2 regions of the Rhodoferax sp. PAMC 29310 genome follow, and region 1 is predicted to be linked to the other one. Evidence: predicted binding sites of a transcription regulator. Region 1 holds the regulator's gene; the other holds the start of a gene.

Region 1 (7,266 bases):
TGTGGGCCATGGCCGTCAGGCCGCCTTGGGAGATGCAATCTGCAATTTGTTCCAGTCGCAGGGCTGGAATGTGCACCGTGAGTTCTATTACAACGATGCGGGCGTGCAAATCCAGACGCTCACCAACAGCACCCAATTGCGCGCCAAAGGCTTCAAACCCGGTGACGAGTGCTGGCCCACCGATTCTGACAACCCCGCCAGCAAGGCCTTTTACAACGGCGACTACATTGCCGACATCGCCAATGACTTTCTGGCCAAGAAGACAGTCAAGGCCGATGACCGCGAATTCACCGCCAGCGGTCACGTGGACGATGTGGAGTCGATTCGACAGTTTGCCGTGGCCTACCTGCGCAATGAGCAGGACAAGGATTTGCAGGCTTTCAACCTGAAGTTTGACGAGTACTACCTGGAATCCAGCCTGTACACCAGCGGCCGGGTGGCCAAGACGGTGGAGACGCTGGTGGCTAATGGCAAAACCTACGAGCAAGACGGCGCGCTGTGGCTGCGCTCCACCGACTACGGTGACGACAAAGACCGCGTCATGCGCAAGCAGGATGGCACCTTTACTTACTTTGTGCCCGATGTGGCCTACCACATCGCCAAGTGGGAGCGTGGCTATTCCAAGGTCATCAACATCCAGGGCACCGACCACCACGGCACCATTGCGCGGGTGCGCGCCGGCCTGCAGGCCGCGGGTGCTGGCATCCCTGAGGGCTACCCTGACTATGTGTTGCACACGATGGTGCGGGTGGTGCGCGGTGGCGAAGAGGTCAAGATATCCAAACGGGCAGGCAGCTATGTGACGCTGCGCGACCTGATTGAATGGACCTCCAAAGACGCGGTGCGCTTTTTCCTGCTTAGCCGCAAGCCTGACACGGAGTACACCTTTGATGTCGATCTGGCGGTGGCCAAGAACAATGACAATCCGGTGTACTACGTGCAATACGCGCACGCCCGCATTTGTTCGGTGCTGAGCGCTTGGGGCGGCGATGCGGCCAGCCTAGCAGGCGTCGATCTGTCCCCACTGGAAAGTCCTCAGGCGCAGGCTTTGATGCTGCTTCTTGCCAAGTACCCGGACATGTTGACCATGGCCGCTCAGGGCTTCGCGCCACACGATGTCACCTTCTACTTACGGGAACTAGCGGCGTGTTATCACAGCTATTACGACGCAGAGCGCATTCTGGTGGACGACGAGGCGGTCAAACTGGCGCGCCTGGCACTAGTCGCGGCTACCGCGCAGGTGTTGCACAATGGCCTCGCCGTGCTGGGCGTCAGTGCCCCGCAAAAAATGTAACCATAAAACGAGATGCAGCACATGAACAAGCAACGCGGAGGCACCATATTGGGCTTCATTCTGGGCGTGGTGGTGGGCTTGGGAATCGCTTTGGGCGTGGCGGTTTACGTCACCAAAGTTCCGGTTCCCTTTGTGAACAAGGCCAGTAGCCGTACCGTCGAGCAAGACTTCATGGAGACCCTGCGCAACAAGGATTGGGACCCCAATGCCGCGTTGCAAGTGAAGCCGGTGACAAAACCCGTGGACTCTTCAGTCACTCCTGCGCCTGCCGCCGAGATCGCAGCCCCTGTCGTGAAACCAGCAGACGCCAAGCCGGCCGAGGTCAAGCCCGCCGTCTCTGCTGACCCATTGGGTGACCTCGCCAAGGCGCGCTCGGGTGCTGCCAAGGCTGACCCCTATTACTATTTTGTTCAGCTGGGTGCTTTCCGAACTGCTGTAGATGCCGAAAGCCAGCGGGCTCGCCTGTCCTTGGGAGGCATTGAAGCCAAGGTCTCAGAGCGAGAGCAATCGGGACGCACTGTCTACCGGGTGCGTGTTGGGCCCTATGAGAAAAAGGACGATGCGATCCAGTCCAAGGAAAAACTGGATGCCGTTGGCCTGGAGACAGCGCTGGTGTCTGTGGCGCGCTAGAGCGCTGCTATTGAACTTATGCCAACAGCGTAAGTCCGACTGATTTAACTGGAGTGTTCAAAGATGAAGCGTCGTGATTTTTCCCTGACCTGTGGTGCGGTAGCTGGTGCGTCGGCTTTGCCGTCGCTTGTTTTTGCACAAGGCAAGCCTTATCAGGCCGGTGAGGATTATCTTGAAGTGAAGCCCGTCGCTGCGGTTGAAGCCCCAGCGGGGAAAATCGAAGTAGTGGAGTTTTTTTGGTACAACTGCCCGCATTGCAACGCGTTTGAACCGACGTTGGAGGCGTGGGTCAAGCGTTTGCCCGCTGATGTGGTGATGCGTAAGGTGCCAATTGCCTTCCGGGACAGCTTCATTCCTCAGCAGCGTCTTTATTACGCGCTGGAGGCCATGGGTTTGGTCGGAAAACTGAACTCCAAGGTCTTTGCTGCCATTCACGCCGAGCGCCAAAAATTGGACACGGAAGACGCCATCGTGCCTTGGGTCGTCTCCCAAGGTGTTGACAAGGCCAAGTTTACGCAGCAGTTCAACTCATTCTCCGTGGTCACCAAGGCCAAGAAGGCGACCTTGTTGCAAAACGCCTATAGCGTTGAGGGCGTGCCGGCGCTCGGCGTTGCCGGACGCTTCTACACCGATGGCACACAGGCCAAGGGCATGGAGCGCGCCTTGCAAGTAGTGGAGTCGCTGGTCGCCCAGGTTCGCAGCGGACGCTAGTCGCATCAGGCCGGCTGGCCCTCAAATGAGTGCGTCCCGCCGGCTGATGCCTGATGGGGGCGTTGGGCGGAGCTCTTTTTAGCCTTGAACCCACACGCGTGCCTCGATGGCGCTTCATGTAACGCAAGTTGGTATTGACCCACCGTGAGGCGGGGGGGGGCTTGGCTTGGGCGAACGGGTCGCTACAATGACATAAACTGACACTGCAGCAAGATTCATGCCTTTATGAAAATAACACTCACCTCTCTGTTTCTGGTTGTTTGCCTCGCCCTGAGCGCTGGCCAGGCGTATGCGGAAAAAGCGGACCGTGACAAGCCCATGAATATTGAGGCGGATTCGCTGCGCTATGACGATCAGCGACAAACCAGTGTGTTTACCGGCCGGGTGGTGTTAACCAAAGGCACAATTCTGATTCGCGGTGCCAAAATTGATGTGAAGCAGGATTCCGAGGGCAATCAATTTGGTCTGGTGCTTTCCGAGCCGAACAAACAAGCTTTTTTCCGCCAAAAGCGCGAAGGTGTTGACGAATACATTGAGGGCGAAGGCGACACGATTGAGTACGACAGCCGAGCGGACACCGTCAAGTTCCTGACCAATGCCAAGCTGCGCCGCTACCGGGGGGCGACGCTCAGTGACGAGTTCACCGGCGGCGTGATTCAGTACAACAACAGCACAGACGTGTTCACCATCGACGGCTCCGTCACCAAAACCGATGGCGTAAAAAGCGGGCGGGTCCGCGCCATGCTGACGCCCAAGTCGGATTCCGGCACGCCGAAAGGTGCCTTGGCACCGCTGGTGCCCGCACTTCGTTCGACCACCACGATGGGGACGGACAAGAAGTGAGTACCCCGGAGGCCATCACCGAGACACCTTCTCGCCTGGAGGCGGCCAGCGGCGAAAGTCGACTGGAAGTCAGCCATCTGCAGAAGTTTTATGGCGGGCGTCAAGCGGTCAAAGACGTGTCCTTGGTCGTCAGAAAAGGTGAAGTGGTGGGTTTGCTGGGCCCCAATGGTGCCGGCAAGACTACCTCGTTCTACATGATTGTGGGCTTGGTGCACGCCAGCGCGGGTGACATCACCATTGACGGGCAGTCGGTGGGCCACATGCCCATTCACCGACGGGCACGCATGGGCTTGAGCTATTTGCCTCAGGAAGCCTCTATTTTTCGCAAGCTCAACGTGGAAGATAACGTGCGCGCCGTGCTGGAGTTGCAGCGCGATGACGCCGGTCGACCGCTGAGCAAGCCGGAAATCGAAAAACGACTCACCGAATTGTTGCAAGACTTGCGGGTGGATCATCTGCGTGGCTCGGCGGCATTGGCGCTGTCTGGTGGTGAGCGCCGGCGGGTCGAGATCGCGCGCGCCTTGGCAACGCAACCCCGGTTTATTCTTCTGGATGAGCCCTTTGCCGGGATTGATCCCATCGCCGTGATCGAGATTCAGCGAATTATCAGTTTCCTGAAAGAGCGTGGGCTGGGGGTGCTCATCACTGACCACAACGTGCGGGAAACCCTGGGCATTTGCGACCACGCCTACATCATCAGTGACGGCAGTGTGCTGGCCCAAGGCAAGCCTGCCGAGATCGTCAACGACGCCAATGTTCGCCGGGTGTACCTCGGCGAACATTTCAGAATGTGAGCCGGGTGCACTGTCTATCCCTTCCTTACCTACTGATTGCTTTCCACAGGCGTGCCGCCTCGCGGACGTTGGCCTGTCCTGAACGGTGGGGGGGGCGATGAAGCCTGGCCTGTCCCTTCGTGTTTCCCAGCACCTGTCGCTGACGCCGCAATTGCAGCAGTCCATCCGGCTGTTGCAGCTGTCGACGCTGGAAATGAGCCAGGAAGTCGAGCAAATGCTGGACGAAAACCCGTTTTTGGAGGTGAGCGCAGAAGAGCCGCCACGCGAAGAATTTGGACTGGCACAAGCCGATGCACCGGTCCGCAATGAGGATCTGGATGTGGAAGCCGGCGCGCATGCTCCTGCCGAGTTCACTGCGGAAGTCCGGGTGAGCAGCGAAACCGATGCCGAATTGTCGCCCCTGTCGGCAGACGACGGGCAGAGCTGGGACGGCGACGGCAGTGCTTCCATGGCGCCCGATGATGGCGAGTGGGGGGGCGAGGCCAAGGCCCACGGCAACAACCTGGATGGTGACAGTGATGCCGATGTGACCGAACTGGCGCGCAGCCAGGAGTCGCTGCAAAGCCATTTGCACCGGCAGGCCCTGGCTTTGCACCTGAGTGAAGAAGATGGCGCCGCCCTGCGTTTCCTGATTGAGTCGCTGAACGACGACGGTTACCTGGAAGAGGCGTTGGCTGAGTTGGTTGACGGCTTGACCGGCGATGACCTTGAAGAGCGGGAGCAAATGCTGCACCACTTCACCGTTGCGCTGTCCTTGCTTAAAACATTGGAGCCTGTGGGAGTGGGTGCACGGGGTTTGGCCGAGTGTTTGACGCTTCAACTGAAAGCTTTGCAGAGTCAAGACGACATCAAGTTGGCCCAGGCGAGAACGGTGGCGGTGGCCCTGCGCATCTGTGCGCAGCCGATGGATGTTTTGGCGCGGCGTGACATCAAGCGTTTGGTGCAATTGTGCGGTGTGCCGGATGCGGCCATTCGTGAGGGGATCGCACTGATTGGGCATCTGGAGCCCAAACCCGGACGCCGGTTTGCCGATGTAGAGCGCAATATCGTGGTGCCGGACGTCATCGTCACTCAAGTGGGCAACGGATCGCAGGCGCAGTTCAGGGTTCGCCTCAACGCCGACGTGATGCCTCGCCTGCGGGTGCATGACATCTATGCCAACGCACTCAAGCAACACCGGGGTGGCGGCACCGAGGCGTCCAACTATGCGGCGCTGCAACAGCGTCTGCAGGAAGCGCGCTGGTTCATCAAAAATATCCAGCAGCGTTTCGACACGATTTTGCGGGTGAGCAACGCCATTGTGGAGCGCCAAAAGAGCTTTTTCATGCATGGCGAACTGGCCATGCGCCCGCTTGTGCTACGGGAAATTGCAGACGAACTGGGCTTGCACGAGTCCACCATCAGCCGTGTGACCACTGCCAAATACATGGCCACGCCATTCGGCACTTTTGAGTTGAAATTCTTCTTCGGCTCCGGCTTGGGGACCGACAGTGGGGGCAATGCTTCCAGCACGGCAGTGCGGGCGCTGATCAAGCAGTTCATCAGTGCCGAAAATCTGAAGAAGCCCCTCAGCGACAATCAGATCTCCGAGATGCTCAAAGAGCAGGGCATTGATTGCGCTCGCCGCACCGTGGCCAAGTACCGGGAAGGGCTGCGAATTGCCCCCGCCTCGCTGCGAAAAGACCTGTAAATCGCTGTCCGGCCCCGTCCCACCAGACCTACGGGCACCGGAGATTAGCGGAGCATCGCTTGCGCCCCAGAACAATAAACCTGTCATAGGAAAACGACGTGAACCAATTGCAATTATTTTTACCCTGCGCCGCAGGCGTTGAAGACCTATTACTGCCCGAGGTGCTTCGCATAACCGGCCTGCCCCCGGGCTGCGCAACCAAGCAGCGCGGCGGCGTCGCGGTGCGCACCTCATGGTCGCACGCCATGTTGCTCAATCTCTACAGCCGCCTGGCCCAGCGGGTACTGGTCTTGCTGTCGTACACCGAGTACCGCAGCGAGCAGGACCTGTACCGCGCGGCCAGCGAGGTCGAGTGGGAGCGCTGGTTCACGCCCAAGGAAAGCATCAAGATCGCAGTCACAGCCCAGCACAGCCCGCTCACCTCCCTCAACTTTGCGGCACTGAAGGTGAAAGATGCCGTGTGTGACCGTTTCCGCGTAGCCGCCAATGGCGTGCGCCCCGATGTGAATACCCAGTGGCCAGATGCCCGCATTTACGTGCACTTGACCACTGACAGCTGCTCTTTGTACCTGGATACTTCCGGCGAACCGCTATTCAAGCGCGGCTGGCGCGAGGACAAGGGTGATGCGCCTTTGAAGGAAACCCTGGCAGCCGCCATGATTGCCGCCAGCGGCTGGGCCGAGGGTGAGGATGACCTGCTGCCCTTGTACGACCCCTGCTGCGGCAGCGGCACGGTGCTCATTGAAGCAGCTCAGATTGCCTGCAACATTGCGGCCGGCAGCCGCCGTCGATTCGCCTTTGAGAAATACCTTCCCTTTCGCCGTGCGGACTGGGATGCGATGAAAAGAGAAGCGGCTGACGCAGAGGTGGTGAGGGAGCCCGGCCAAAAACCCATTATTTTTGGCAGTGACGTTTCGCACCGGATGGTGGACTTTGCCCAGCGCAACGCCGAACGGGCTGGCGTGGCCGATGTGATCGAGTTCCGTGGTGGCGATGCGTTGCAGCGTATGCCTCCGGTCGATGAGCCGGGCGTGATGATGCTGAACCCGCCCTATGGCGAGCGAATTGACGTGGCCGGTGTGGCCGGTGTCGAGCAGCAAGCCCGTTTTGGCGCTCGCGAGCTGGCGCAGACGGACGAAGGCGTGGACTTCTTCAACCAGCTCAGCGCGCACTGGAAGAAAAATTACGCCAACTGGACCGCCTGGGTGCTGACGCCCGACTTGAAGCTGCCGGGCAAGATGCGCCTCAAGGAGTCGCGCCGCGTGCCCATGTGGAACGGCCCGATTGAGTGCCGCATGTTCCGT
Region 2 (7,266 bases), 1.5 Mb from region 1:
GCTGTGGCATGGACCAGTTGGAGGTGGCGGCTTTCTTGGACTTGGCGAAGCGTTGGTTGAATAGCACCGCGATACCGCCTTTGATGCCCATGTCTTTTCGGTAGCCACGGGCCTGAAAGACCGTGTTGAGTTCCAGCACATCGGCCGGGTCAACGCCCAGTTTGTGAATGATGCGCCGACGGTCGTCGCCCAGGCCAAAGCCGGCTTTGGTGTAGCCGGGCAGGGCGAGCAGTTGTGCAGCCACACTGCGGCAAGCCAAGTCATGGAGCTGAAACACCCAGGCTTTGTCCAAGGTTGAGAGTTGAAGAATGTGCGGCCCCTCTGACGCCTGGTCTTTGACGAACGTTGGTTTTGACTCGGTGTCAAAACCCCAGTTCCGGGTTTGCAGCAAGGCGTCGCGCGCTTCAATAGCTTGCGATTCGGTGCTGACCAATGTAATCCGGCTGATGGGCAGGCGGGGAAATTCGGGCAGCAAGGCGATCTCTTCCTTGCTGGGGGTGCTGTACAAAGTTTTCATGAGTGGCGCTTTGGTGTGTGAGGTGAGCTTAACCTTTTGATGCGGCACTGGGTCGAATGCTGGGGGCGGCTTTGCGATACTCGGTGCATGCAGATACAAGACATTCTTTTTTCCCAAGGCTTTGGTACGCGCCGCGTGTGCGCTGGCTTGATTCAACAAGGGTTGGTTCAGGTTTATGAGTCAAATGAGGCTCTACCGCCCGTCCCCTGTGCGGAGTCAGCTACTGATTTTGTAGCGGATGGCCTGCGCTTCAGGGTGCAGGGTGTGGACTGGCCGTTTCAGGAGAAAGCCTACATCTTGCTCAACAAACCCACGGCGACCGAGTGCTCGCAGAAACCGTCCACTTACCCCAGCATTTACACCCTCTTGCCGTCGCCGCTGCGTCTTCGCCCGCAAAAGGGGGCCGTGCAGGGTGTGCAAGCGGTCGGGCGGCTGGACCAAGACACGACAGGGCTGCTGCTGCTCACGGACGATGGCAAGTTCATCCACCGCATGAGTTCGCCACGCCACCACGTGCCCAAGGTGTATGAAGTCACGGTGAAGCACCCGCTGGACGAGGTGCAGGTCAACATGCTTTTGTCAGGCGTGGTGCTGGACGACGACCCCAAGCCGGTGCTGGCTGCCGCCTGTGAGGCTGTGTCCAGCCACCATCTGCGGTTGACGCTGACGGAAGGTAAATACCACCAGGTCAAACGCATGGTGGCGGCGGTGAGCAACCGGGTTGAGGCATTGCATCGTTCGCAAATTGGCGGGCTTCGTCTGCCCGACGATTTGGGGCCGGGCCAATGGCGTTGGTTGAGCCAGGCCGATCTGGCCAGTATTCAGAATTAACGGCCACAGCAGACCCACAGCGAGAGCGAGACTTTCTTCATGACCTTGTTTTTTGATTCCTTCTGGCGCGCCGTGGGCTACTGCCTGCGTCCGCGCGTGATTGCTTTGTCTTTTCTTCCGCTGGTGGTGATGGTGGCGCTGGCGCTGGGCCTGGGCTATTACTACTGGGAGCCAGCGTTGGACTGGGTGCGCGAGATGCTGGAGGCGTCGTCCACGGTCAACACGGTGTGGGACTGGCTCCAAAGCGTGGGGGCGGGCAGCATCAAGATGGTGTTGGCGCCGATGGTGGTGATCTTTGCTGTGACGCCGGTCATTGTGGTGCTCTCACTGTTGCTTGTCGCTGTGCTGATGACGCCTGCGTTGACCAGTTTGGTGGCTGAGCGGCGCTTCCCCCTGTTGGAACGAAAACATGGCGGCTCATTGGCGCGCAGCTTGATTTGGTCATTTGGCTCCACCTTGCTGGCCGTGGTGGCTTTGATTGTGTCCATCCCCCTTTGGCTGGTACCCCCGCTGGTACTGGTGTTGCCGCCCTTGATCTGGGGCTGGCTGACCTACCGGGTGATGGCGTTTGACGCCCTGGCCGAGCACGCCAGTGCAGAAGAGCGCCAACTTCTTTTTAAACAACATCGCAGTTGGCTGCTGGGCATTGGTGTGTTTTGCGGCTTCTTGGGGGCAGCGCCCAGCCTGCTATGGGCGTCTGGTGCCCTGTTTGCGGCCGCGTTTGTGGTTTTGGTTCCGATTGCGATCTGGATTTACACGCTGGTGTTTGCGTTTTCGTCGCTCTGGTTTGCGCATTACTGTCTGGCGGCGCTTCACACGCTGCGTGCCAACACGGCACAAACGGTTGCCACAGCGCCTTTGGTAGCGGCGCTGCCAGCCTCCGTGGTTGACGTTGACGCAGTAACATTGGCGGATGACTCAACCACCCAGCCTCCCGCCCTCCGTTAAGCCCGACGCCCGCTTTGGGCTGATCATTGTCGGAGACGAAATTTTGTCCGGAAAACGGACGGACAAACACCTTCCTAAAGTCATTGAGTTGCTCAAGGCACGGGGCCTTCAGCTGGATTACGCCGAGTACGTGGGCGACTCACCCGATCGCATCACGGCGACCCTGAAACGGGCGTTTGCCTCAGGCGATGTTGTGTTTTCGACCGGTGGCATTGGCGCCACGCCCGATGACCACACCCGGCAATGTGCGGCCCGGGCTCAAGGCTTGAGTTTGGCGCTTCACACGCAGGCCGAAGCTTTAATTCGGCAGAGAATGCAGGAATCTGCGATCGAGCAGGGCACGGTTTATGAGGCGAACCGCCCGGACAATATTCACCGTCTGAACATGGGCGTGTTTCCTGTCGGGGCCGAGATCATTCCCAATCCGTTTAACAAAATCCCGGGTTTCACCTGCGGCACGGTTCATTTTGTGCCCGGCTTTCCGGTCATGGCTTGGCCGATGATGGAGTGGGTGCTGGACACACATTACCCGCACCTGCACAAGGTGTCGACCTGGATCGAGCAGTCCGTGATTGTTTTTGGTGCCATGGAAGCCACCCTGACGCCCTTGATGGAAGAGATCGAGAAAGCGTTTGCGGGCGTGAAGGTGTTCAGCTTGCCCAGCGTGGATCATCCCCAGTACGGTCGCCACATTGAATTGGGGGTCAAGGGCGAGCCAGCGCTGGTGTCCCAAGCCTATGCGGTGCTGCTGAGCGGACTGAAAGGCTTTGATGCTCGATTGGGCCCAGAATTGGTGCAGAAATAACGCATCAATACGGTGCTTTTTGCATTTGCACCATTTTGGTGCAAATGCGCCGTAATCGGCGGCTGACAGGATTGCGAATGCCCCAAATCTTGGGCAATCTCAGGGCAGAATAGCAGGCTGGGTGAATTTGGCCAGTCACGAACTTGGCACAAAACCTGCATTTGCCTAAACGTACCTTTTTTCACAACGAATCAACCAGGAGTATTTGATGGCCAAGACCGTCGCAGACGTCATGAAGATGGTGAAAGAGAACGAAGTCAAGTTTGTTGACTTCCGCTTCACCGATACCCGCGGTAAAGAGCAGCACGTGACCGTGCCTGTTTCTCACTTCGACGAAGAGAAATTTACCGACGGACACGCGTTTGACGGTTCGTCCATCGCTGGTTGGAAGGGTATTGAAGCCTCCGACATGCAGCTGATGCCTGATCCAAACACCGCCAACATCGACCCCTTCTTTGAAGAAGCCACGATGATTTTGAGCTGCGACGTCATCGACCCAGCCGACGGTAAAGCCTACGAGCGCGATCCCCGCTCTTTGGCCAAGCGCGCTGAGGCTTACATGAAGGCCTCCGGCTTTGGTGACACCGCTTACTTTGGTCCAGAGCCAGAGTTCTTCGTGTTTGACGGCGTGCGTTGGGGCAACGACATGTCGGGCGCTTTCTACAAGATTGATTCTGAAGAAGGGGCTTGGAGTTCAAGCAAAGAATTTGAGCACGGCAATTCCGGCCATCGTCCGACAGTTAAAGGTGGTTACTTCCCCGTGCCACCCGTTGACAGCTTCCAGGACATGCGTTCTGAGATGTGTCTGGTGCTGGAGCAACTGGGTATCCCGGTTGAAGTGCACCACCACGAAGTGGCTAATGCTGGCCAGATGGAAATTGGCACCAAATTCAGCACGCTGGTTCAGCGCGCTGACTGGGTTCAGCTGCAAAAGTATGTGGTCCACAACGTGGCGCATGCTTATGGAAAAACTGCCACTTTCATGCCAAAACCCATCGTTGGTGACAACGGTTCCGGCATGCACGTGCACCAGTCGGTCTGGAAAGACGGCAAAAACCTGTTCGCAGGCGACGGCTATGCTGGTTTGTCTGATTTCGCCCTGTACTACATCGGCGGCATCATCAAGCACGCTCGTGCCCTGAACGCCATCACCAATCCCGGTACTAACAGCTACAAGCGCCTGGTTCCTCACTATGAGGCACCGGTCAAGCTGGCTTACTCGGCTAAGAACCGCTCGGCCTCCATCCGGATTCCGTTCGTGGCTAACCCCAAAGGTCGTCGCGTTGAGGCTCGTTTCCCCGATCCACTGATGAACCCTTACCTCGGCTTCTCGGCCTTGTTGATGGCGGGTCTGGACGGCGTGGAAAACAAGATTCACCCCGGCGAAGCCGCCAGCAAGGATCTGTACCACTTGCCACCGGAAGAAGACAAGTTGATCCCGACTGTGTGCCACAGCCTGGACCAGGCGCTGGAATGTCTGGATGCCGATCGCGCGTTCCTGACCAAAGGCGGCGTGTTCACTGACTCCTACCTGGATGCCTACATTGATCTGAAGATGCAGGAAGTAACCCGTTTGCGCGCAGCGACTCACCCCGCTGAGTTCGACATGTACTACTCGCTCTAATTCAGCGAGCCCGTCAAGGTGTAACCCGTTACACCTTGTGGCAACAAAAGGACGGCTCTGGCCGTCCTTTTTTCATTGTGCGAAACTTGAAAGGCCGCAGCGTGTTTGCTTGACGCATACTGGCAGTTTTATTCAAGTCACAGATTGGACGCGTAACGCACCCATGAACCATGCAATATTGATTACTCTGGCTCTGGCTTTTTGTGCCACCAACAGCATGGCGCAAGAGCGCATATACCGTTGTGGCAACGAGTACACCAACACCCTGACCGGACGTCAGGCCAAAGATTGCAAGTTGGTCGAAGGCGGCAATGTGACGGTGATTCAGGGCACCAAACCGGCACCTGCCGCCAAGAGCACACCCTCGATCTCCAGCGCAGCCGCGCCTGCCAACAGCCCCCGTGTGGACAGCAGCGAGCAAAAGTTCCGGGACTCGGATGCCCGTCTTATTCTGGAGTCAGAACTCAAGAAGGCTGAGGCCCGCCAAGCAGAGCTGTCGAAGGAGTACAAGAACGGTGAGCCCGACCAGCAAGGCGGCGAAGCCCGCAACCACCAAAAATACATCAACCGCGTCGCTGAGCTGAAGGCCAGTTTGTCCCGAATTGAGAGCGACATTGCCGGTATCCGGCGCGAGTTGGGGCGGGTTTCAAATGGTTCCGGCGCCAAGTAGGTCTCGGCCAATTCTCTCTGATAGCCCGAAGAGTGTTGACGACAGTCACCGCTTTTCTTCCTTTGACCTTCTTGCCACACTGGTTGCCGTTGTGAATGGCGAGGGCGAGGTGCTATTTGCCAATGCCGTGCTGGAAGATGCCTTGGGCATGTCTCGCCGGGCCATCATCGGGGCCAATTTGGCCGACCATTTCACAGAAACATCGCCACTTGAGAGTGCTTTGATTGGCGTGAGCGGCAACGAGTTTGCTGCTTTGCGCTATGACGCCTGGCTCAAGCGGGTGAACCATGATGCGCTGCCCGTGCATGTGATCGTGTCGCAAACCGACAACTCGCGGGAAATCATTGTTGAGCTGCTGCCGCAAGAGCAGCAAGCACGTCAGGAGCGGGAGGAGCGCTTGGCGGACCAGGCGCAGACCAACAAGGAGCTCATTCGCAATCTGGCGCATGAGATCAAGAATCCGCTAGGCGGCATACGGGGCGCTGCCCAGTTGCTGGAGATGGAAATAGAGTCCCGTGAACTCACGGAGTACACCCAGGTCATCATCCGGGAGGCCGACCGTCTACAAACGCTGGTGGATCGATTGCTGGCACCGCACCGGCGCCCGCATTTGGTGGGTGACGTCAACATCCATGAGGTGTGCGAGCGTGTGCGTACTTTGATCTTGGCAGAATTTCCCAAGGGTCTGAAAGTGGTGCGGGACTATGACACCTCGATTCCCGAGTTTCGTGGTGACCGGGAACAGTTGATTCAAACGGTGTTGAACATTGCGCACAACGCCTGTCAGGCCTTGTCGGAGCTGATTGCAGACAAGCAAGCCCACTTGACATTTCGCACGCGTATCGCAAGACAGGTAACTTTTGGCAAACAACGCTACAGGTTGGCATTGGAATTGCATGTCATTGACAACGGGCCTGGCGTACCAGACTCGATCAAGGACCGAATCTTCTATCCGCTGGTTTCCGGGCGGGAAGGGGGATCGGGCTTGGGGCTGACATTGGCACAAACCTTTGTTCAGCAACACCATGGCTTGATTGAGTGTGACAGCGTGCCAGGCCACACGGACTTCAAGATATTGATACCTTTGCCGTGAGCTTTGTCCATTAACCGTTGACCTGAGGTGCCCCAATTTTATGAAGCCGATTTGGATCGCAGATGATGACCAGTCCATCCGCTTCGTACTGGAGAAAGCCCTGTTGCGTGAAAACCTGCCGACCCGCAGCTTCACCAACCCCCGAGATGTACTGGCGGCCCTGACCAGCGCCACGGAAGAAGATGGCCCACAGATCTTGGTCAGCGACATTCGCATGCCTGGCGGTTCAGGTCTGGATCTGCTGGAAAAGGTCAAGGAGAAGTTCCCTGGCCTGCCCGTGATCATCATGACGGCTTATTCCGATCTGGATAGTGCCGTTTCCGCTTTCCAAGGTGGGGCTTTCGAATACCTGCCCAAGCCGTTTGACGTGCCGAAGGCCGTTGAACTGATTCGGCGCGCGGTTGAGGAAAGCCAGCGCGAAGAAGTGGCCGAGGAGAGCTTGGCCCAAACGCCAGAAATGCTGGGTCAGGCACCCGCCATGCAAGATGTCTTTCGGGCCATTGGCCGCTTGAGTCAGAGCAATGTCACGGTCATGATCACTGGCGAATCGGGTTCTGGCAAGGAGTTGGTCGCCCGCGCTTTGCACAAGCACTCCACGCGTTCAGGTGGGCCGTTTGTGGCCATCAACACGGCGGCTATTCCCAAGGATTTACTGGAGTCGGAGTTGTTTGGGCATGAGCGTGGCGCGTTCACCGGGGCGCAAACCATGCGGCGCGGCCGGTTTGAGCAGGCCGATGGCGGCACGCTGTTTCTGGACGAAATTGGGGACATGCCCTTC

The links. Region 1 encodes sigma-54, which starts transcription at its own class of promoters, with help from an activator protein. Its sites were predicted from a motif close to TGGCANGNAANCTGCTTT; they were not measured.
Region 2: glnA (type I glutamate--ammonia ligase) is a predicted target of sigma-54. The motif match lies at 3,246-3,263, and genes of this name have one in related genera.

The regions. Positions count from the first base shown of each region.
Region 1 covers NZ_CP072852.1:3,693,079-3,700,344, forward strand. The annotation lists gene argS (arginine--tRNA ligase) at 1-1,294, shown strand, start outside; gene J8G15_RS17160 (SPOR domain-containing protein) at 1,316-1,924, shown strand; gene J8G15_RS17165 (thiol:disulfide interchange protein DsbA/DsbL) at 1,988-2,635, shown strand; gene lptA (lipopolysaccharide transport periplasmic protein LptA) at 2,861-3,478, shown strand; gene lptB (LPS export ABC transporter ATP-binding protein) at 3,475-4,272, shown strand; gene rpoN (RNA polymerase factor sigma-54) at 4,370-5,962, shown strand; gene J8G15_RS17185 (class I SAM-dependent RNA methyltransferase) at 6,061-7,266, shown strand, end outside.
Region 2 covers NZ_CP072852.1:597,402-604,667, forward strand. The annotation lists gene J8G15_RS02745 (3'-5' exonuclease) at 1-517, opposite strand, end outside; gene J8G15_RS02750 (16S rRNA pseudouridine(516) synthase) at 605-1,348, shown strand; gene J8G15_RS02755 (EI24 domain-containing protein) at 1,388-2,296, shown strand; gene J8G15_RS02760 (molybdopterin-binding protein) at 2,262-3,101, shown strand; gene glnA (type I glutamate--ammonia ligase) at 3,310-4,725, shown strand; gene J8G15_RS02770 (hypothetical protein) at 4,889-5,395, shown strand; gene glnL (nitrogen regulation protein NR(II)) at 5,376-6,488, shown strand; gene ntrC (nitrogen regulation protein NR(I)) at 6,529-7,266, shown strand, end outside.